2 regions of the Gordonia sp. 11cp genome follow, and region 2 is predicted to be linked to the other one. Evidence: riboswitches for the same ligand, from Rfam matches in the RefSeq annotation. Region 2 holds a riboswitch; the other holds the start of a gene.
The links. Region 2 has a riboswitch for cyclic di-AMP ahead of AC3B6C_RS13625 (transglycosylase family protein). Riboswitches for the same ligand answer to the same signal wherever they lie in the genome.
Positions count from the first base shown of each region.

Region 1 (10,691 bases), 2.0 Mb from region 2:
CGTGTCCGAGCGGGCCACCGTCGGCGAAGGCCGCGAAACCGGGCCGGGTCCCGGCCGCAGTCCCACCGCCGGGGGCCGCCGTCTGCGGGGCCGGCGCGAAGAGCGCGGCCAGGTGGTCGATCTGGGTGGCCAGTCCGAGCAGCAGGTCACGCACCGGGTCGGCGGATTCGTCTCGACGCTCGTGCGCAGACCCCTCACCGGCCTGGCGGAACGTCTCGTCGTCCGTGCCCATCGCGAACTCTCCCCTTCTCCTGGCCCCACGGGTACACCCACCCGCATGTCGGTCGTCCGGATCACCGGCACCGTACCGTGCCGAGTCACTCGGTGCGGTCTGGCGAACGTACCCCGCTCGGGCGGATTCATTCCACCATCGCCGTTCCGCGCCGAGAGTGACCGGATCAGTTCTGGGGCCGGGGCCAGACCGACGGATCGGGGACGAACCCGATGCCCAGGTTCGTTCCGTCCCAGTCGGCGTCGACCACCGTGCATCGCCGCAGCACCGACGGCAGGCGCACCGGGTGGCGGAAACCCGCGATCGTCACCAGCAGGTCGTCTCCGCTGCGCCCGAGGGCCAGCGAATCCGGATCGGGTAGGCGCTGCGGCCACGACAGCCGATACACCGGGCCGGCCGGCCCGCCGCCCACGCGTCCCTGCCCCGCCTCGACCTCGGCCGCGGCCGACCCCCGCGGCATGCCGTGCGGCGCCGGCAGCGACACCGCGAGCTTGCGGAGCCGGGCCATGCGATCGATCGTGTCGGCCGACTTCTCGACGACCTGGACGCGGACGGATGGGGAGCCGTCGGCTGCCGCGAGTTCGGCCTGCACCATCTCGGCGATCTCGGCCACGGGCTCGGCGCCGACGCCACCGTTGACCTGGACCGAGGCCAGGGGCAGCCCCATGAGGTCGGCGGCGGCGAGGTGATGACCGGTCAGTCGCCGGCTCCGGTCGTCGGCGGCGAGCACGAGGTGCACCGCCACCGCGTGGGGGTCGGCGAACAGTTCGGCGATGTCGAGGCAATCGCGGTCGATGGCGTCGACGGCGGCCGTCAGCTGGGCGACCACCGGACGTTCGGCGGCCATCGCGAGACGGCGGTGCCGAGGCCAGAACCGATTCAGCGCTTGGCTGAGAACTGCTCCGCCACGCAGGAATTGCAGCGGGTCACCACACCCGGAACAGTCGACGACGATCCGCTGCCACCGGCCGCTGACCGCCTCGTCCCGGATACGCCGCAGCAGGAGGAAGTCGTCGATCCCCGGCAGCGAGGTGAGCTCGGCGGCGTCGATCCCGGCCAGCGTGCCGACCCCGGGCAGCATCGTCTTGCTGCGGCTCACCGTGTGCTCGAGGACGTCGACGAAAGCCGACCACGTGCGTTCGGTGAGGTCCAGCCGGTCCAGGCTCAGCAGGTGGAGGTACTTGGAGACCACGACGGGCTCCCCGGGCCGGCGATACACCCGTGCCCACTCGTGCACCGGCGACCAGCGGTCGACGGTGATGAGGAGGGTGTCGGATTCGGCGGCGGCGAGGCCCGATCGGGGCGAGGGTCGCGCCGCCCGGTTCGCGACGGGGCGCTGGGTCGCGCCGGCGGCTGCGATCGCGGAGACACCAGAGCCCCCCGGACCGAGCACCACGTGGATGGGTGTGAGATCGATCAGCCTTCGACCCTCTTCTTGAGGTCGTTCAGCGCAGCATCGGTGATGGCCTTCTCGGCGCGCCGTTTCAGCTGTCCGATCATCGGCACCTGCAGGTCGACCATGAGTTCATAGGTCACCTTCGTCGATCCCGGAACCTGTTGGGTGAGTACGTAACGCCCGCGCTGATCCTTCTGCAGATCACTCGACACCAGGCGCCACGAGACCGCTGTGGTGTTCGGATCCCATTCGTAGGCAAGCACATACGTGTCCTGCAGGACTCCGGCGTCGAGCATGAACCGGACCTCGGTGGCGCGGCCGGACTCATCGGTGCGCAGCACCTCGACCTCGCGAGCCGCGGTCACCCACTCGGGATAGTGCTCGAAGTCGGCGATGACGGCGAGGATGGCGTCGGCGTCGGCGCCGATGACGATGTCGCGTTCGGTGTGGTCGGCCATCACCGTGTCCCGGCCGCGGACGCGTCTCGTCCTGGTGCGGCGGCCTCGTGTCCGGCCGCCGGCCCACCGATGACACGGCCGTCCTCCAGCAGTCTCTTGACCTCGAAGGAGACGTCCTTGCCCGTCACCCGACGCTGCTTGTTCACCTCGGCCAGCACGTCGGCCCGGGCTCGCGCGTCCTCGGGCAGCGGGCCGGTGGGCTCGGCGTGGAGAAAATAATGAAGGACGAAGCCGTCGAGGACCGCCTCGTTCCAGATCTCCATCGTCCCTGACACCGGACCCTCGACCCGCCAGCGCACGCCCTGCTCGCCCCGGTCCTCGGTGACCGCCAGACGGAGGTCCGGCCACCATTTGCGCCAGTTGGCGGGGTCGCCGATCACGGCGGCTGCCGACGGCGGTGCCGCGGCGACGAAGACCTCGTCGGCCACCTGGATGCTCGTCACGCCCACTAGCTTCACATACTCGCGTCGACGCAGGGTAGTGCACCCGAAACCGACGTCGCGATCAGTCCCGTTCAGCAGCGGGGATACGATTCGGTCACTGATGTCTACTGGAGGGTAACCACGATGGGTGAGTACAGCGTGCCCGCGAAGTTCTCGATCGCCGACGACGAGAACTGCACGAACATCATCTTCGGCCTGGCGGAGCGGTCACCGCAGCACATCGTGTTCCGCCACAAGCAGGGCGACCGGTGGGAACCGGTGACTGCCGCCGACGCCGCCTCCCGGATCTCCGCGATCGCCAAGGGACTGATCGCATCCGGCGTCAATCCCGGCGACCGGGTGGCGCTGCTGTCGCGCACCCGCCTCGAGTGGAACCTGTTCGACTTCGCGATCTGGTCGGCCGGCGCGATCACTGTTCCGATCTACGACTCCTCCTCCGCGGGTCAGATCGAGTGGATCATGCAGGATTCCGGTGCCGTGGCGATCGTCCTCGAGGACGACGGACATCGCGCCGAGTTCGAGTCCATCGATTCCCTCACCGCGCCGGTCACCGTCTTCCAGATCGACCGCACCGGCGCGCCGGGGGCCGTCGACGAGCTCGTCGCGGCGGGCGCCGACGTCCACGACGACGAGGTCGCAGCCCGCCGGGCCACCGTCAAGGCCGCCGACCCGGCGACCCTGATCTACACCTCGGGCACCACCGGACGTCCGAAGGGCTGCGAGCTCACCCACGCGAACATGCTGTCCGAGGTACGGGCGGTTCTGGCCGGCGACATCCTCGACAAGGTCATCGCCCGCGACTCCAAGCGCCTGCTGATGTTCCTGCCCCTCGCCCACGTGCTCGCCCGGGCCATCACGCTCGTCGCCATCGAAGCCGGCGCGGAGGTCGGGCACACCAGCGACATCCCGAACCTGGTGGACGAATTCGCCGTCTTCAAACCGTCGCTCATCCTGTCGGTGCCGCGCGTCTTCGAGAAGGTCTACAACACCGCACGCCAGAAGGCCCACGACGGCGGCAAGGGCAAGATCTTCGACGCCGCGTCGGACACCGCGATCGCCTACTCGCAGGCGAAGGAGAAGGGGCAGGTCGGCCTCGCGCTGAAGGTCAAGCACGGCGTCTTCGACGCGCTCGTCTACAAGAAGCTCCGCGCCGCCCTCGGCGGCGAGTGCCAGATGGCGATCTCCGGTGGCGCTCCGCTCGGCGCCCGCCTGGGCCACTTCTTCTCCGGCGTCGGCGTGCCCGTGTTCGAGGGTTACGGGCTGACCGAGACCACCGCGGCCTTCAGCGTGAACACCCCGTCGGCATCGAAGATCGGCAGCGTCGGGAAGCCGTTGTCGGGCAACGCCGTTCGGATCGGGGACGACGGCGAGGTGCTGCTGCGCGGCGGAGTGGTCTTCACCGAGTACTGGCAGAATCCGGAGGCCACCGCATCGGCGGTCGTCGACGGATGGTTCCACACCGGCGACCTCGGCACCGTGGATGCCGATGGATTCATCACCATCACCGGCCGCAAGAAGGAATTGATCGTGACCGCGGGCGGCAAGAACGTCTCCCCCGCCGGACTCGAAGACGTCATCCGCGCCAATGCGTTGATCTCGCAGGCGACCGTCGTCGGTGACGCGAAACCGTTTGTGGCCGCACTCATCACGATCGATCCCGAGGCGTTCCCGGCGTGGAAGGAACGCACCGGCAAGCCGGCGTCCGCGACGGTCGCCGATCTCGCCGACGACACCGACCTGCGGGCCGAGGTCCAGTCGGCCGTCGACCTCGCCAACAAGACGGTGTCCAGCGCCGAGTCGATCAAGAAGTTCCGGATCCTGCCGACCGATTTCACCGAGGAGACCGGCGAGATGACGCCGACCCTCAAGGTCAAGCGCAACGTCGTCGTGCAGAAGTTCGCCGGCGACATCGAGGCGATCTACCAGCGCTGAGCCCGGCGCCGGCGGCGTGGGCCGCCTACGCCGGTTGCTCCTCAGAGCAACTGGCGCAGGCGGGCCGCCATCTGGCTCCACTGCCAGTTCTCGACGACGTAACGCCGTCCCGCCCGGCCCATCTCGGCGGCTGCGGCGCGATCACCGAGGATCGACAGGATCGCCAGGGCGACGGCGTCGACATCGGTGCCGTCGACGGCGGTGCCGGTGACCCCTTCCTCGATGGTCTCCGGGGCACCCCCGGACAGGCCCGCGACCACGGGCACGCCGGACGCCGATGCCTCCAGGTAGACGATGCCCAGCCCTTCCACGTCCAGACCACGACCCCGCGTGCGGGACGGCATCGCGAACACGTCCGCGATGTTGTGGTAGGCGGCGAGTTCGTCGGCGGGCACCGAACCGGTGAAGATCACCTCACCCGCCACCCCCGTGTCGGCGGCGAGGTCGCGCAGGGTCTTCGCATAGGGACCACCGCCGACGATGACGAGCGTGGCGTCGGGAATCGTGCGCCGGATCAACGGCAGCGCGCGGATCAGGACATCCTGACCCTTGCGCGGCACCAGTCGCGACAAACAGAGGATCGTCGGCCGCTCCCCCAGGTCGAGACGTTCGCGAAACCGCTGACGCAGCACCGGATCCGGGGCGAAACGTTCGGTGTCGACGCCTGGGGGCAGATGTTCCAGAGCCGCGCGGGCACCGAAGGCCGATGCGAAACGGCCGCGGGTGTAGCGGCTGACGAAGGTGATCACGTCGGTGTGGCGACCGATGTGACCCAGCACCTGTCGCGCGCCCGGGAGCATCGACCAGCCGACCTCGTGACCGTGTGTGCTCGCGACGATCCGCTGCGCGCCCGCACGACGCATCGCCGGCGCCAGGACGGCCAGCGGTGCGGCCGCCCCGAACCACACCGTCGAGATCTGTTCTCGGCGCACGATCTCGGCGGCGCGCCGCGCGACGAACGGAGTGGGCAGCATGAGGGTCGTCGGGTGCCGGTACACCCGGTATGCCGCCGCCGCGTCGAACTTCTCGTGCGAGTCGCCCCGCCACCGAGGCGCGTAGACGACCACGTCCTCCGGGGGCAGCAGCTCCACGAGATTCTGGAGGTAGGACTGGATGCCGCCGGGCCGGGGCGGGAAATCGTTGGTGAGCAGCAACGTCCGGGCCATCAGCCGGCCTGCCGTACCAGCCAGCGCTGCCACCCGGCGAGCAGTTCGGCACGCGTCAGCCCCAGGCTCGAGGCGATCGCCGCGTCCTGGGCCGTGGGCACGGCCGACGCCGCGACCCCCACGTACATCTTCTTCAGTCGGACCTCGTCGAACCGATCGGCGACGTAGGCCGCCAACGACCACGCACTCTGATAAGCCACCTGTGAAGTCTGCCCGTCCATCGCGAAGTCGGCGTCGGCGGGTGGGCCCGCGGGGACGGCGCCGGCGCGCACGGTCGCGGTCAGATCGGGAGCGGCGTCGGCGAACCGCGTGTAGGTGCCTTTGCGGCCGACGTACTCGGCCACCCCCTCGGTGATCCACAGCGGCGCGCCGAGCGCGGTGGAGGTGCGGGCGGCGACGTGCGTCAGCTCGTGCCGGAGCACCACGGCGAGTGTCGGGGGCGCGAGCTCCCGGACCGCCGGGGTCAGGATGATCCGCTGTCCGGTCGCGGTGCGCTGCACCAGGTCGAGACTGCTGTACACCGTCGCGGCCGCCGCCGTGTCGGTGGCCGCGCGACCGTCGGGCACCAGCGCGCTGAACTCGTCGTCGGTCGCGGTCGCCACGATGACGGCGCGGCGATCCCAGGAGTCGCCCCAGAAGTCACTGACGGCATCGACCGCGGCCGGCAGCTCACGCCGCAGCGTCGTCACCGCCGGTCCGGTTCGCGGGTACGACGCGACCACCGACGTGCCGCCCGCGGTCGCGGTGTCGGCGACCTGGAGACCGGGCAGCTCCCACATCTGGGTGGGCGACGGGTCACGACCCAGCGCCTCGGCATCGGCGACGAGGCGCCACTCGTCGCCGTGGCGGGCGACCACGAACTGGGTGCCGACGACCACCTCGGCCTCGGCGATGCCCGGAACGGTCTCGCCGCCGAGCGCGTAGCGCAGCTCCACCGGTACCACCCACGAGTCCGAACTCCCCCCGGCGTCGAGGAGTTCTTGGAGCTCGCCGGGGACGAGGACCTCCGCCTCCTCGGTGGGCGCGAGCTGATACCGGAACCTCGCGAACCGCAGAGTGCCGGAACGATCGTTGCGCGGCGTGAACCGGCGGGGCGCGAACGTACTGGTCGCGGTGAGGAATCTGTTCTTGAACGCGGGGGTGGCGGCGGTGTCGAACAGGGTCCCGATCGCCCGTATGTCGCCGGAACGCACGTTCTCGGTGAGCGAGTCGAGCAGCCTGGTCACCCCCGCGGCACGATCACGCTCATAGACGTTGACCTCGGAACTCGGCGTCGACTCCGCTCCTGCCGATGGGCTCGCTCCCCCCAGCGGATCACCCGTGCCGCATCCGGTGAACGTGCCGACGACGACCAGCGCGACGACCGCCGACGACAGGCCGGCACGCCGACGCCGTGAGATCACCGTGGTCTAGAACCGGCGAGCGGAGTTGTACGGGCCTGCCTCGTCGATCGGCACGACCTTGACCGGGACGCCGAAGGTCGAGGCATGGATGACATATCCGTCGCCGACGTACATGCCGACGTGATGCGCGTCCGGGTAGTAGATGATCAGGTCGCCGGGCTTCAGATCGTTGCGGTCGACGGCGGTCCCGCCACCCATCTGCGCCTCGCTCGACCGCGGGATGGTCTTGCCCGCCTGCTTGAATGCCCAGACCATCAGGCCGGAACAGTCGAATGAGTTCGGTCCGGTGGCGCCCCACACGTACGGATCACCGATCCGGGTCAGCGCGGCCTGCACCGCGATGAGTCCGGCCGCGGTACCCCTGGGCACCAGACGCGGATCGAAGTCGAAGGTCGGTCCGCGCAGCGCGGCGAGCTGCTTTCCGGTCATGGACTTGTAGATCGCCCGGATCTGGATCGCCTGGAGCTGCAGGTCGGCCTGCTTCGTCTGCAGATCACCGCGGACCCGCTCGGCGCGGGAGACCGCCTCGGAGGCCGCCACCGCCGTCTGCTCGGCGTCTTTCTTCGCGATCTCCGTGCGTGCGCGAACCTTCTTGATGGCGGTGAGATCCGCCGACGCCTGACGCGAGATCATGTCCAGGCCCGACATCTGGTCGAGCAGTGCCTGGGGCGAGTCGCTGATCATCACCGCGTAGAGGCCACTCACGCGAGCGCCCTGGTAGCTGGCGCGCACGATGGCGTCGACGCGGTTCTGGTGCACCGCCAGCTGGGCGCGGCTCCTGTCGAGCGTCTGCTGTGCCTCGGCCGCCGCCCTCTTGGCCGCGGCCACGATGCCGCGCTGCTTGTCGTACTCGATCTTCGCGTTGTGCATCGCCTCGGTGGTCTTCTCCGCGTCGATGCCGAGCTGCTTGTAGCGGTCGAGCAGCTGATCGGCCGAGCGCGCGGGCACCGCACTGGCGTCCCCGACACCACCGGAGACCGTCGGTATGAGCACGGCGAGCGCCGACAGGACGCAGACCGCGAACATCAGCGGACGCGAACGCATGGGTGGCCGCATGACGCGAGCCCGCCCCTCCCCGTTCAGCACGGTCCTACTCACTCCCTCGTGTGTGCTCGTCGATCCTGAGCAACCCGGGCCTCCCGTCACCCGTGCCCCACGTCCCGTCGACCACCCTAGGGCGCCGACAGGCCCCCTGGACTGGTTCGGGCGGATCGCAATCCACGCGATCCGCCCGTCCAGAGACCCTCGTGCTCAGTCTGTCCGTGTTCAGTTGTCGTCAGTAACGACGGATTCCCGTCAGGGTCCACTCCTTGACGGCGTCGCGCTTGACCGGCGTGCCGTAGTTGGACGAGTGGACGAACTGGCCGTTGCCGACATAGATGCCGGCGTGGCCGCCACCGTTGAAGATCATGACGTCGCCCGGCTTGGCTTCGGAGTAGGACACCGCACGTCCGCCGCCGAGCTGGCCGTAGCTGTCGCGCGGAATGTTCTTGCCGGCCTGCTTGTAGGACCAGTAGACGAGACCCGAGCAGTCGAATGCGTTGGGGCCGGCGGAACCGTAGGAGTACGGCGAGCCGATCTTGCTCTCAGCGGCCTTGACGGCCTTCTCACCCGCGGTCAGCTGCGGCTGGCCCAGGGGCGCGCCGCCCTGCGGACGGAACTGCTGGGGAATCTGGTCAGGGGCGATGCCCGGCACGGTGAACTGTCCCAGGTTGGGGATCTCGACCGTGGCCGCGGGCGACTTCTTCACGGGCGTCGCCGGGGGTGCGGGCTTGGCGTCCGGGGCCTTCGCACCGGGCAGGGCCGGGATCTCGAAAGTCCCCAGCGGGGTGTGGACCGGGGCGGCGAGAGCAGGGCCGGCGGCTGCGGCGAGCGAACCGAGCGTGATCGATCCGGCGATCACCGCCTTCTTGGCGACCGTGCTGCCACGATTGGGCTGTTCCAAACGATGTTTGGCCACGAAGCGAGTTCTCCTTCAGATCTTCCTCTACCGCCGACCGAGTTAGCTGTCGGGTTCGGGCCGGAAGAGTGGCCCTACGCGTGTTTCGCGCATGAGGTATCCACTGGACACTCATGCGTGGCAACGCGATTCACCCCGATTCGGAACGGATTCGCGTGAGACGCATCCGTGGTGATGCGCTCCGACGAGCCCGCCCGAAGGTTGTGGTTCCCCGGTTCGCCGCAAGGGCGATTGAGCGGTGACTACTGCGGACCACTTCTGTTGAAGCGGGACGCTCCGCAAAGGTCTCAGAAAGGTTACGAAATCGGATGCGCTCTGTCCACTAAGCGACAGACAGCCAAACCTCGGCCGATTTTCAGCCGGCCCTGAGGACCGTCACAGAGGCGCGTCGATCTGGTGCCTGAACTGCGGTTTTCGCCGATCTTGCAGATCGTGCAGCGCCACTCGTCACCATTGCAGCAGCCTGCAGAACGTCGATCGCGAGGTCGATCTCGGCGTCCGCCTCGACCGTCGCCGCCGTTACCGAAACTCCACCTTCGTCGGGCATATCGTCCCAGCTCGGACCGCCAAACAGCACCGTCATCATGCACCCGTCGCAAGCGACGGGACGGGCGGGGCATCGTGCACAGTCGACGTACATGGTGTGATCTCCATCTCATCTGGTGAGGCGGGGCCGTGTCGGCCCTCGTAGGGGTCGTGGTCACCGTGAGAGCACCGCATTTCTCACGTCCAGGTGGAGACTAGGAGCACCCACCGACAAATCCCGTCGAACAGTCGTCGACCCAGCAGTCACACCAGTCACAGGCCGAGTACGCGGTGTGCCGTCATCGCGCTGTCGGTGGATCGAACTAATGTTCGCCGGGTGACGCAGACCAGCGTGGCCGGCTCCTCCGCGGGGCAGCTCACCTTCGCCGACCTGGAGGCCGCCGATCAGGGGGTCACCGGCGAGTCATCGAACGAGTTCAGCGACCGCTCGCTCTTCGACACGACCCTCGTCGTCGTCGACCTCGAGACCACCGGCTCCGATCCGGCCCGTGACCGGATCACGGAGATCGGCGCGGTGAAGATCCGTGGCGGCGAGATCATCGGCGAGTTCGCCACCCTGGTCGACCCCGGTCGACCCATCCCGCCCCAGATCGTCACCCTCACCGGAATCACCACCGCGATGCTGACCGACGCACCGCGTATCGAGTCGGTGCTGCCCTCGTTCTTCGAGTTCGCCCGCGGCTCGATCCTGGTGGCGCACAATGCCCGGTTCGACATGGGCTTCCTGCGTCAGAACGCGATCCGGCTCCAGCTCCCGTGGACGTTCAGCCTGAGTCTGTGCACGGTGACCATGGCCCGGCGCATCCTCACGCGCGACGAGGCGCCGACGGTCAAGCTCAGCGCCCTCGCCGACCTGTTCGACGTCTCCGTGCGCCCCACGCACCGGGCACTCGATGATGCCCGCGCCACGGTGGAGGTCTTCCACCGGCTCCTCGAGCGCGTCGGCAACCAGGGCATCGCCACCGTCGGTGACCTGACGTCCTATCTGCCGCGGACCGACCCGCGACTCCGGGCCAAACGCGGTCTCGCCGACCACATCCCGTCGCGTCCCGGCGTCTATCTCTTCCGTGGCCCGTCCGACGAGGTCCTCTATGTCGGTACCGCGGTGGACCTACGCCGTCGGGTCCGGTCGTATTTCACCGGTGGCGACCCCCG
Region 1 covers NZ_CM173437.1:5,029,754-5,040,444, forward strand. The annotation lists gene AC3B6C_RS22450 (hypothetical protein) at 1-232, opposite strand, end outside; gene AC3B6C_RS22455 (ArsA family ATPase) at 399-1,628, opposite strand; gene AC3B6C_RS22460 (SRPBCC family protein) at 1,649-2,086, opposite strand; gene AC3B6C_RS22465 (hypothetical protein) at 2,086-2,544, opposite strand; gene AC3B6C_RS22470 (AMP-dependent synthetase/ligase) at 2,653-4,461, shown strand; gene AC3B6C_RS22475 (glycosyltransferase family 4 protein) at 4,503-5,627, opposite strand; gene AC3B6C_RS22480 (hypothetical protein) at 5,627-7,030, opposite strand; gene AC3B6C_RS22485 (NlpC/P60 family protein) at 7,037-8,074, opposite strand; gene AC3B6C_RS22490 (C40 family peptidase) at 8,307-8,990, opposite strand; cyclic di-AMP (ydaO/yuaA leader) riboswitch at 9,007-9,238, opposite strand; gene AC3B6C_RS22495 (hypothetical protein) at 9,346-9,576, opposite strand; gene AC3B6C_RS22500 (DEDD exonuclease domain-containing protein) at 9,853-10,691, shown strand, end outside.
Region 1: another riboswitch for cyclic di-AMP. It lies ahead of AC3B6C_RS22490 (C40 family peptidase); the one in region 2 lies ahead of AC3B6C_RS13625 (transglycosylase family protein).

Region 2 (10,691 bases):
GATCCGCGCTGGTGGTGCGACCTGATGCTGACCGAATGCGATCCCGAGATCACCGCGCCGCGCGAGACCGCGGCGGTACCGGTGCCGGTGAATTCGACGGTCATGCTGACCGTCTCGAGTGAGATCGCGCAGGGCCCGTGGAACCTGGCGGCCGTCTACCAGACGCCTCGCGGGCTCGTCGAAGACGAGCAACCGCAGGGATCGGACAGCACGTACACGCTGACGCTGCGATCGGTGCCGGACCGGGTCCTGATCGGATTCACCGTCATCTCCGCCTCGGCGCGGCTCTCCCCCGCCGACGAGGTCCTGCCCCGCGGTGAACTCGCGGTCCAGACCGCACCGGACGCCTAGGTCCCCTGGAATCGGTCCTCAGGAATCGAGCTCCCGCGCGACCGCACGCACGACTTCGGAGATCCGCTGCGCGGTCTTGCGGTCCGGGTAACGGCCCTTGCGCAGGTCCGGCTGGACCTTGCCCTCCAAGAGGGTGATGAGGTCGGCGACCATGCCGTGCAGCTCGTCGGGCGTGTGCCGCTTGACGTCCTTGCGGGCGGCCTCGCGCACGTTCTTGGAGACGCTGGGAGCGGGCTCGAGCACCTTCACGCTCAACGCCTGCGGTCCGCGACGACCGGCGGCCATGCCGAACTCGACGCGCTGTCCCGGCTTGAGCGCCTCGACGCCGTCGGGCAACGCTGCCGAACGGACGTAGACGTCCTCACCGCTCTCCTGGGAGAGAAAGCCGAAGCCCTTGTCCGCGTCGTACCACTTCACCTTGCCGGTCGGCACTGTGCTCACCCTCATCTGTACTAGAACTGTCGAAAAACGACCCGTCACGACAAAAGACGCCGTCACCCATCTCGGCGGTCCGACGGCGAATGCCGCGCGGGCCCAGACGGATGCAAGGCGCCTGCTGCGACCATCCTAGCCAACGCCCCACCCCGAGGTCACACCATTACCCGGCGGACGCGCATCGCGCGGCGTCGGACCGATCGCCGTTGCACTACCGTGGCAGGTATGCAGAAGACGTCGTCCCCGCGATTGCTGCAGGCGGCCGGGGTTGTGTTCGGAATCGGAATTCTGGCGGTCGTGGCGTTGTTCCTCACACCGTTGGTGACCGACGGCGACACCGCACCGACCGCCGTCTACCTGCTGACCATGTGCGCACCGCTGGGATTCATCCTGGGCCTGGTGTACGCACTCCGTGCCGGACGCCGAGCCAGGTGAGGACCTTGACCACAACCATCGACACCACCCCCGACCTCTCGCCGGTCTCCGACGGGCGGGCGCTGCGCGATGCCTACAGCTGCTTCCCGTCCGGCGTCGTCGCGGTGTGTTGCGAACGACCCGACGGGGATTCGACCACCCTGATCGGAATGGCGGCCAGTTCGTTCACCACCGTCTCGCTCGATCCGCCGCTCGTCTCGGTCTGCGTCCAGAACACCTCGACGACCTGGCCGCGGATCCGCACCGCACCGGCGATCGGGGTCAGCGTGTTCGCCGGCGACCAGATCGAGCTCTGCAAGCAGCTCGCGGGATCGTCGGAGCACCGCTTCGACGGCATCACCCCGCTGAGCACCGATCGGGGCGCGGTCTTCGTGCCCGACGCCGCCGCGCACCTGTCGTGCACGATCCACAACGAGATCCAGGCCGGCGACCACACCGTCGTGCTCCTGGAGATCGAGTCGCTGCGCGCCGATCCCGGTGTCGAACCCCTGGTCTTCCACGCCAGCACGTTCCGTGCGCTCGAGGCACGGAAGGATCCCACCCGGAAATGAGTCTCTGCGCAGCATGAACACCGTCGGCCTCGGAATCCCATTGCCTGTGTCCCCGCGGGACGCAGCGGCTTCCGACGCGCCGGCCGAGGGTCCGCTGCGCGACACGTTCGGCCGGGTGGCGAAGGATCTCCGGGTCTCGGTCACCGACCGCTGCAATCTGCGTTGCTCGTACTGCATGCCCGCCGAGGGCCTGGACTGGATGCCCACCGACCAGGTGCTGTCCACGGACGAACTGATCCGGGTGCTGACGGTCGCGGTTCGCGACCTGGGTATCGACCGCATCCGGTTCACCGGCGGTGAACCCTTGCTGCGGCGCGATCTGGAGGACATCATCGCGGCCGTCGCCGGCCTCCCCCAGGCCCCCGAGATCGCGATGACCACGAACGGACTCGGACTGCCACGACGGGTGGCGGGCCTGGTCGACGCCGGCCTCGACCGCATCAACATCTCGCTCGACACCATCGACCCCGCCCGATTCGCCGAGATCACTCGGCGAGACCGGCTGACGGACGTGCTCGACGGCCTGGCGGCGGCGCGCCGCGCCGGACTCGACCCGGTCAAGGTCAACGCCGTCGTGCCCGCCCGCGCGGATCTGGCGGGCGTTCCGGACCTGCTCGCGTACTGCCTCGAGCACGGTTACGAGTTGCGGATCATCGAGCAGATGCCCCTCGACGCCGACCACGCATGGCAGCGAGCGCAGATGGTGACCGCCCGGGAGATCCTCGCAACGCTGCGTGAGCGCTTCACCCTCCTGCCCGATCCCGCGCCGCGCGGGAGTGCTCCGGCCGCCACGTGGCTCGTGGACGGTCACCAGGGATCTCACGGGCCCGCGCGCGTGGGGGTCATCGCGTCGGTCACCGAGCCGTTCTGCGGGGACTGCGACCGCACCCGGCTCACCGCGGACGGGACGCTGCGCAACTGTCTGTTCGCGACGTCGGAAACCGATGTCCGCACCGCTCTGCGCACACTCCCCGACGACGAGATCGACGCCGCGCTCGCACACCTGTGGCGCGGCAACATGTGGGCCAAGGCGGCCGGTCACGAGGTGAACGCCGCGGGCTTCCGGCAACCGGACCGACCGATGTCGGCGATCGGCGGCTAGGCTCGCGTCCGATGCAGCTCACAGTCCGATTCTTCGCCGCCGCGCGCGCCGCGGCCGGCGCCGAGGAGAGAGTCGTCGAGATCGACCCGACGACCACCCTCCGCGTCCTGGAAGAGACCCTCGCCGCCGGAAACCCCTCCCTCGCCACGGTTCTCGAACGCTGCTCGTATCTGCGCGACGAGATCGCGTTCTCCGATCGGACGCGCGCACTCGGCACGTGCACGACACTCGACGTTCTCCCGCCGTTTGCCGGTGGCTGACGCCACACCGGGCTTGTGACCTTTGTCACATAACGGTGGAGTAACAGGATGGGCACGGGACGGCCACTAACCCGTTGAACTGGGATGACGCCCAAAGTGGGTCGGAAGACCCGGATCCGGGCCGAAAATCGCTTGCGTTCAGCCAGGTGATTCAGTCCAACGAACGACGTACTGTACGAAGCGTCCTCCTCGGAGGTCACGACACAGCAACCAAGACATAACGTCCCACCGGCCGCGCCGAGCCTCGTTCCGCCGGTGGGAACGACAAGCAATCTAGGAACGAGGACGGGGGACCCAACCTCATCCCCTGAGACCGGACACCACACCAGGTGTCCTCGGGGTTAAGTCCCGGAAGACGCGGCGACCACCGCGACGACCGGGGCCGAGCACCTCTCGCTCGAACCCGACAGCTGACTTCGTAGGCGCGTGGAGAGAGGAAACACATACATGTCCGGACGTCATCGCAAGCAGACGACCAGCACGGCCGCCAAGACCATCACGAAGGTCGCCCTCACCGGCGCAGTCCTCGGCGGCGGAGCAGCCCTCCTGGGCACCGGTACCGCCAATGCGGCCACCGACGCCGAGTGGAACCAGGTCGCGCAGTGCGAATCCGGTGGCAACTGGGCCATCGCGACCGGCAACGGTTACCACGGCGGCCTGCAGTTCTCGCCGAGCACCTGGACCGGCCACGGCGGCGGCGAGTTCGCCCCGACCGCAGACCAGGCCTCCCGCGAGGAGCAGATCGTCGTCGCCGAGCGCGTGCTCGGATCGCAGGGCAAGGGCGCCTGGCCCACCTGCGGCACCGGTCTCTCGGGTTCGACCCCGCGCAGCGCGCCGACCGACACCCCGCGTGAGATCGCCCCGGTGCTCCCCGGCGGCAACGGCAGCGTCGACCTGGCCAAGACGACCGACGACGTCGCCAAGCAGGTCACCGACGCCCTCACCGAGGCCGGCGTCAGCCCCGAGATCAAGAACCTCTGGCAGGCGGCCAAGGACAGCGGTGTCTCGCTGAACCAGGACCAGATCAAGTTGTTCAACGACAACAAGCACCTGCTGCCCAACCCCTGATCCGGGACACAGACGAAGGGCCCCGCACGATGAATCATCCGTGCGGGGCCCTTTTCCAATGGGGTTTCGACAAGCTCAACCAGCGGGGGTCGGCTCGACCAGCGGGGGTCAGGCTCGACCAGCGGGGGGTCGGCTCAACCAGCGGGTCTATGCCGAATTGACCCACTCGTCGGTGCCGTCGTCGAAGAACTGGTGCTTCCAGACCGGCAGCCGGGACTTGACCTCGTCGACGAGACGCGAGCAGGTCTCGAACGCCGCCCGACGATGGTCGGCGGCCACCGCGACCACGAAGGCGATGTCGCCGATCGCGAGGTCGCCGACCCGGTGGGAGACGGCGACCGCCCGCACGCCGTCGACCGCGGAGACCTCCTCGACGACGTCGGCCAGCACCTTCGTCGCGGTGGGATGCCCGGAGTAGTGCAGGGCGGTCACCTTTCGCCCGCCGTCGTGGTCACGGACGGCGCCCACGAAGCCGACCACCGCCCCGGCTTTGCCCTCGGCGGCAGCGGCGACCATCGCCTCGTGGTCTGCCAGCGTGATCGGCTCGTCGACGACAGCGGTGTGCACCACGCGGGTGCCGGCATCTCCGGTCATCGGTGGTCGCCTCCGCGGATCTGATCGAGTGCATGGTGGACGACGCCGGCGAGCACGCCCAGCCCGTCGCGGACCCCGCCCGTCGAACCGGGCAGGTTCACGACGAGCGTCGTGCCGGCCACCCCGGCGAGCCCGCGGGAGAGGACGGCGGTCGGCACCTTCGGCAGCCCGGCCGACCGGATCTCGGCGGCCAGACCCGGGATCTCGAAGTCGAGGAGCGGCCGGGTCTGTTCCGGAGTCCGGTCGGTGGGCGTCAGACCTGTTCCCCCCGTGGTGATCACGAGGTCGACCTCGGCATAGATCGCGGCGCGGACGGCATCGCCGACCGGTGGGCCGTCGGCCACGACGTCGCACTCGTCGACCCGAAACCCCTGCTCGCTCAGCCACGCCTCGATGATCGGGCCGGACCGGTCTGCGTAGACACCGCTGCTGGCGCGGTTCGACGCGACGACGACACGCGCGACGCGTGGTGTTCCCGGATCAGTCATCGGCCGGGTCAGCCGGGTCGCGGTACCAGTCGCCCGACTTGCCTCCGGTCTTGGCGAGGAGGCGGATACCGTCCATCTGCGCGCGTCGGTCCACGGCCTTGACCATGTCGTGCAGTGTCAGGCCGGCGACGGCGACCGCGGTCAGCGCTTCCATCTCGACGCCCGTCTGACCGGAGGTGGCCACGGTCGCGGTCACCTCGATCGTCTCGGCACCGATCGCGAAGTCGACCTCCACCGACGACAACGCCAACTGGTGGCACAGCGGAATCAGCTCGTCGGTCCGCTTGGCCGCCATGATCCCGGCGATGCGCGCCGTGGCGAGCACATCCCCCTTGGGCAGCCTCGACTCACTGAGGAGGCCGATCACCTCGGCGGTGGTGTGGAACGTGCCGGCGGCGACAGCGCGACGCTTCGTCGACGGCTTGGCCCCGACGTCGACCATGCGGGCCGACCCGGAGGCGTCGAGGTGGCTCAGCCGGGAGCCGCCGTCGCCTCCGGTGGGCATCGACGTCAGCGGTTGACGACGGTCTTCGACTGCACGAACGGCAGCTCGTCGACCGGAAGCGGGAACTCGGTGTCGCCGAACGGCGACAGCGCACCGGAGATGTGGGTCGCGAGTTCGGAGACGGCATGCTCGGCGGCGTCGCCGTTGTCGTCCTGCGGCCAGCCGTTGTCGACGTAGTGCTTCTTGCGGCCATCGGATTTCACGACTCGGCCGGTGCCGGCACCCGCTTCGCCGGGGGTGGATGTTTCAGCGCCAGATTTGTTTGCCACGTCGAGCATTGTGCCATGTCGTTCGGATGAACAAGTGCCGTGTCAGGGCAGGACGGCCGTGCGAGGGGCTATCGTCGTCGCAACACAGGTCACGCCACCAGGAGACGCCCATGGCCGCCCAGCCAGTCGAGGTCGCCGGCTACCCGGTGATCACGCGGTTGGGCAGCGGTGGAATGGGCACCGTCTATCTGGTCGAGAACCCCCAACTGCGTCGGCGCGAGGCCCTGAAGGTGATCTCGATCGCCGAGACCGTCGACGAGGAGTTCGCGCGGAGGTTCAGCCGCGAGGCGCAGACCGCGGCGGCGCTCGACCACCCCGCCATCGTGACGATCTATCACTACGGCGTCACCGACGGCGACCCCTGGTTCACGATGACCCACCTCGACGGGCGCGACCTCCGCCGCGCCTCGCTCCGCCCGGACGAGGTGGCGACCGTCGTCTCCCGGGTCGCCGACGCGCTCGACTACGCACACGAGCACGGCGTGATCCATCGCGACATCAAACCCGGCAACATCATGGTCACGCGACGCGCGATGGACGACGCCCTCGACCGCGTGGTGGTGCTCGACTTCGGGATCGCGAAACTCACCACCGCCACCACGTTGACCGCGCCGTCGTCGTTCGTGGGGACCCTCGTCTACGCGGCGCCGGAGATCCTCGACGGCAAACCGGCGGGCCCCGCGTCGGATCAGTACGCCCTGGCCTGCACGGCCTACGAATTGCTATCCGGCACAACCCCGTTCGACGCCGACACGCAGACGCGCCACATCGTCGCGAAGCTCACGACGCGGCCGGCGCCGATCAGCACCCATCGACCCGGGCTCGCCGCGCTCGACCCCGTCTTCGACCGTGCGCTCGCGCGCGGCCCGCTCGACCGGTATCCCACCTGCCGCGCGTTCGCCGCGGATCTGCACGCCGCGCTCGAACGGGCCGGCGCCGACGACCGACCACGCGCTCCCCTCCCGGCGACGCAGGTCATCCCGCCGCGATCGCCGGCGGATCCGACCCTGGCCTGGGGCTCCACCCCCACGCCCGCCCTGGCACCTCCCACTCCCCCGCCCCCGACACCTCCGGCGCGGACAACGGCGCGCCGGCGCCGGTGGCCGCTCGCGCTGGCCGCGGTCGTCGCGGTCGCGGTCCTCGCGGCCGTGGTCGCCATCGGCGTCGTCACCCTCGGCGGCTCTGACGACGGGGCCACCACCGATGCCGGGTCGTCGCCCCTCGCGGCCACGGACGCCCAGGCGCAGCTCAGCGCCGGTCTCGGTACCACGTGTTCGATTCGCGACGGGACCGCGTACTGCTGGGGCGACAACGCCGCCGGCCAGATCGGCGACGGCACGACCGACACGCGCCAGACACCCACGCGGGTCGCCGATCTCAGCGGCGTCACCGCCATCAGCACCGGTGGCCCCAACAGCTGCGCGATCGCCGAGGGCGTCGCCTACTGCTGGGGCAACAACGACTACGGGCAGGTCGGCGACGGCACGACCGACGCGCGCCTGACGCCGACCCGGGTCGCCGACCTCGCCGACGTCACCGCCATATCGACCGCCAACTGGGCCACCTGCGCGATCTCGGCGGGCGCGGCGTACTGCTGGGGCACCAACGACTTCGACCAGCTCGGCGACGGCTCCACCGCCAATCAGTACCGACCGGTCCGCGTCGGCGGCCTCGACGACGTGACCGCGATCAGCGTCGGCGTGAACTTCGCCTGCGCCGTCGCCGCGGGCGACGCCTACTGCTGGGGACTCAACGACAACGGGCAGGTCGGCGACGGCACGACCACCAACCGGGCCCGCCCGACCCGGGTGGCCGACCTGGACGGTGCGACCTCGGTCTCCGCCGGCGCCGCCACCGCCTGCGCGGTCGCCGGGGCGAGCGCGTATTGCTGGGGCAACAACGACTTCGGGCAGCTCGGCGACGGCAGCACCTACGGGCGCCGCACGGCGACGCCGGTGACCGGCCTCAGCGAGGTCGAGTCCATCAGCACGGGCACGTCGAACACCACTTGCGCACTCGCCGGGGGCGTCGCGTACTGCTGGGGCGCCAACGCCTGGGGATCGGTCGGCGACGGCACGCTGACCGACCGTCCGGCGCCCACCCGCGTGAACGAATTGTCCGATGTGAGTGCGGTATCCGCCGGCGAGCGGACCTCGTGCGCGCTCGCGTCGTCGTACCTCTGGTGCTGGGGTTTCAACGCCACCGGGCAGCTCGGCGTCGGCGGCACCGACGACCGTCCGACCCCCACGCAGGTCACGTTCTGACGACGGTCCCGTCATCCGGTTGAAGGGTGCCCCGGGCCCCTCCGGTTTCGGTATCGTCCCTGCATACGTCTGCGAGAGCAGTCATTTGGAAACCCGTCGGGCGCCAAGTCCAGGAAGAGGTGACGCCGTGCCGTTGAGTCCCGGCACCCACATCGCCGGTTATCGCGTGGTCTCTCAGCTCGGCGCGGGCGGTATGGGCGAGGTGTACCTCGTCGAGAACCTGCAGCTGGAACGGCGCGAGGCCCTGAAGGTCATCTCCACGGCGGTCAGTGCGCAGCCCGGCTTCAACCAGCGCTTCACCAACGAAGCACGCACCACCGCGAAACTCGACCATCGCAGCATCATCACCATCCATCAGTACGGGATCTCCGACGGCTCGCCGTGGTTCTCGATGAGCTACGTCGACGGCAAGGACCTCACCGAGGAGCGCCTGACGCCGGCCGAGGTGTCCACGGTCGTCACCCAGGTCGCCGACGCCCTCGACTACGCGCACCGCCACCACGTGGTGCACCGCGACATCAAGCCCGCCAACATCCTCGTCACGCGAGACCCGGCGACGAGCGTCGTCGAACGCGCCCTGGTGCTCGACTTCGGCATCGCCAAACTCGCCGGCTCGGCCAACCTGACCGGCACCCATTCCTTCATCGGGACGGTCGCCTTCTCGGCCCCGGAGACACTCGAGGGCGCCGACGCCACGGCGCGGTCGGACCAGTACTCACTGGCCTGCACCGCGTACGCCCTGCTCGCGGGACAGCCTCCCTTCGTCGGGCAGTCCGAGCCCTCGGTGATGCTGGGACACATCCAGCGTCCGGTCCCCCACATCGGCCAGCTGCGCGGCGACCTCGCCCACCTCGACCCGGTGTTCCAGCGCGCGTTGTCGAAGAACCCCGCGGCCCGCTACCCCGACTGCCGCAGCTTCGCGGCCGCGCTGAAGTCCGCTCTCGATTCGCCTGCGGCGCAGGGAAACACGATGGTCGCCGGCTCGGTGCCACCGCCCACCCTCGTCGGCGGCGGCACCGGCGGCCCGTCCGCCGGGCACCCCTCGGGACCCCAGCAGCACTTCGGCCCACCCCACGGCCAGTACACGCCTCCTCCGCAGGCGACGATGACCGGGCCGTCGGGGCCGCAGCCACTGATGAACAAACCGTCGGGACCGCAGCCGATGTACTCCTCGGCGCCCCACCTCTCGGGCCCGCACGCGCAACCCGGCCAACCCCAACCCGGATACCCGGGCATGCCGCCGGTCCCGCCGGCAAAGAAAAAGCGGACCGGGCTGATCATCGCCGGCGTGCTCGGCGCCGTGCTGCTGCTCGTGGTCGCGGCCGTCGTCGGGCTGGCCGTCATCGGCAGCACCGTCGACGACCCGGAGAAGGCCACCGTCGCGCAGCCGGTGGTGACCACCAACTTCGGCAGCAGCTGTGCCGTGGTCACCGGCAGCGTGCACTGTTGGGGCGACAACGACACGGGTCAGCTCGGCGACGGCACCACGACGCCGCACACCCGCCCGGTCCCGGTGACCGGCGTCTCGAACGCCACCGCGGTCGCCACCGGCGGCTACCTCACCGGCGAGAACGCCTACGTCGCGACGGCCTGCGCCATCGCGGCCGGCGATGCCTTCTGCTGGGGTAACAACCACTACGGCGAAGTCGGCAACGGCACCAGCGGATCGACGGTGGACGCCGCGACGAAGGTCGGCACCATCTCCGACGTCAAGGCGATCTCCACCGGGTGGGGCACCACCTGCGCGGTCGCCGGCACCGACGCCTATTGCTGGGGCAACAACGAGTACGGCCAGCTCGGCACCGGCGGCGGCACCGACCCGGTGTCGGCCCCGACGAAGGTTCCCGGGCTCGGCGTCGTCACCGACATCGCGACCGCCTACGGCACCACCTGCGCCGTGTCGGACGGGTCGGCGTTCTGCTGGGGCGCCAACGACAACGGGCAGATCGGCGACGGAAGCACGACGGCACGCTCGGCACCGGTCAAGGTCGGCACACTGACCGACGTCACCGACATCGCCATCGGCGGCTATCACGAGGCATCCGATGACGACGACCCGAACACCAACACCAGCACCTATTTCCAGACGACCTGCGCGGTCGCCGGCGGCGACGCCTGGTGCTGGGGCTCCAACGCCTACGGTCAGATCGGCGACGGCACCAGCGAGACCCGTCAGGCACCGGTCAAGGTCAGCAACCTGAGCGGGGTCTCGGCCATCTCCACCGACTGGGGCACTACCTGCGCGGTCTCCGACGACCGGGCCTTCTGCTGGGGCGACGACGACCGCAGCCAGCTCGGCTCCTCCGGCGGTTCGGTGAAGATCCCCCGCGAGGTCTCGACACTGACCGACGTCACGTCGATCTCGACAG
Region 2 covers NZ_CM173437.1:3,040,103-3,050,793, reverse strand. The annotation lists gene AC3B6C_RS13655 (DUF2771 family protein) at 1-351, shown strand, start outside; gene AC3B6C_RS13650 (cold-shock protein) at 370-783, opposite strand; gene AC3B6C_RS13645 (hypothetical protein) at 1,012-1,221, shown strand; gene AC3B6C_RS13640 (flavin reductase family protein) at 1,227-1,772, shown strand; gene moaA (GTP 3',8-cyclase MoaA) at 1,786-2,874, shown strand; gene AC3B6C_RS13630 (MoaD/ThiS family protein) at 2,886-3,134, shown strand; cyclic di-AMP (ydaO/yuaA leader) riboswitch at 3,392-3,575, shown strand; gene AC3B6C_RS13625 (transglycosylase family protein) at 3,582-4,202, shown strand; gene AC3B6C_RS13620 (molybdenum cofactor biosynthesis protein MoaE) at 4,350-4,796, opposite strand; gene AC3B6C_RS13615 (MogA/MoaB family molybdenum cofactor biosynthesis protein) at 4,793-5,284, opposite strand; gene moaC (cyclic pyranopterin monophosphate synthase MoaC) at 5,277-5,789, opposite strand; gene AC3B6C_RS13605 (hypothetical protein) at 5,795-6,067, opposite strand; gene AC3B6C_RS13600 (RCC1 domain-containing protein) at 6,169-8,322, shown strand; gene AC3B6C_RS13595 (protein kinase domain-containing protein) at 8,450-10,691, shown strand, end outside.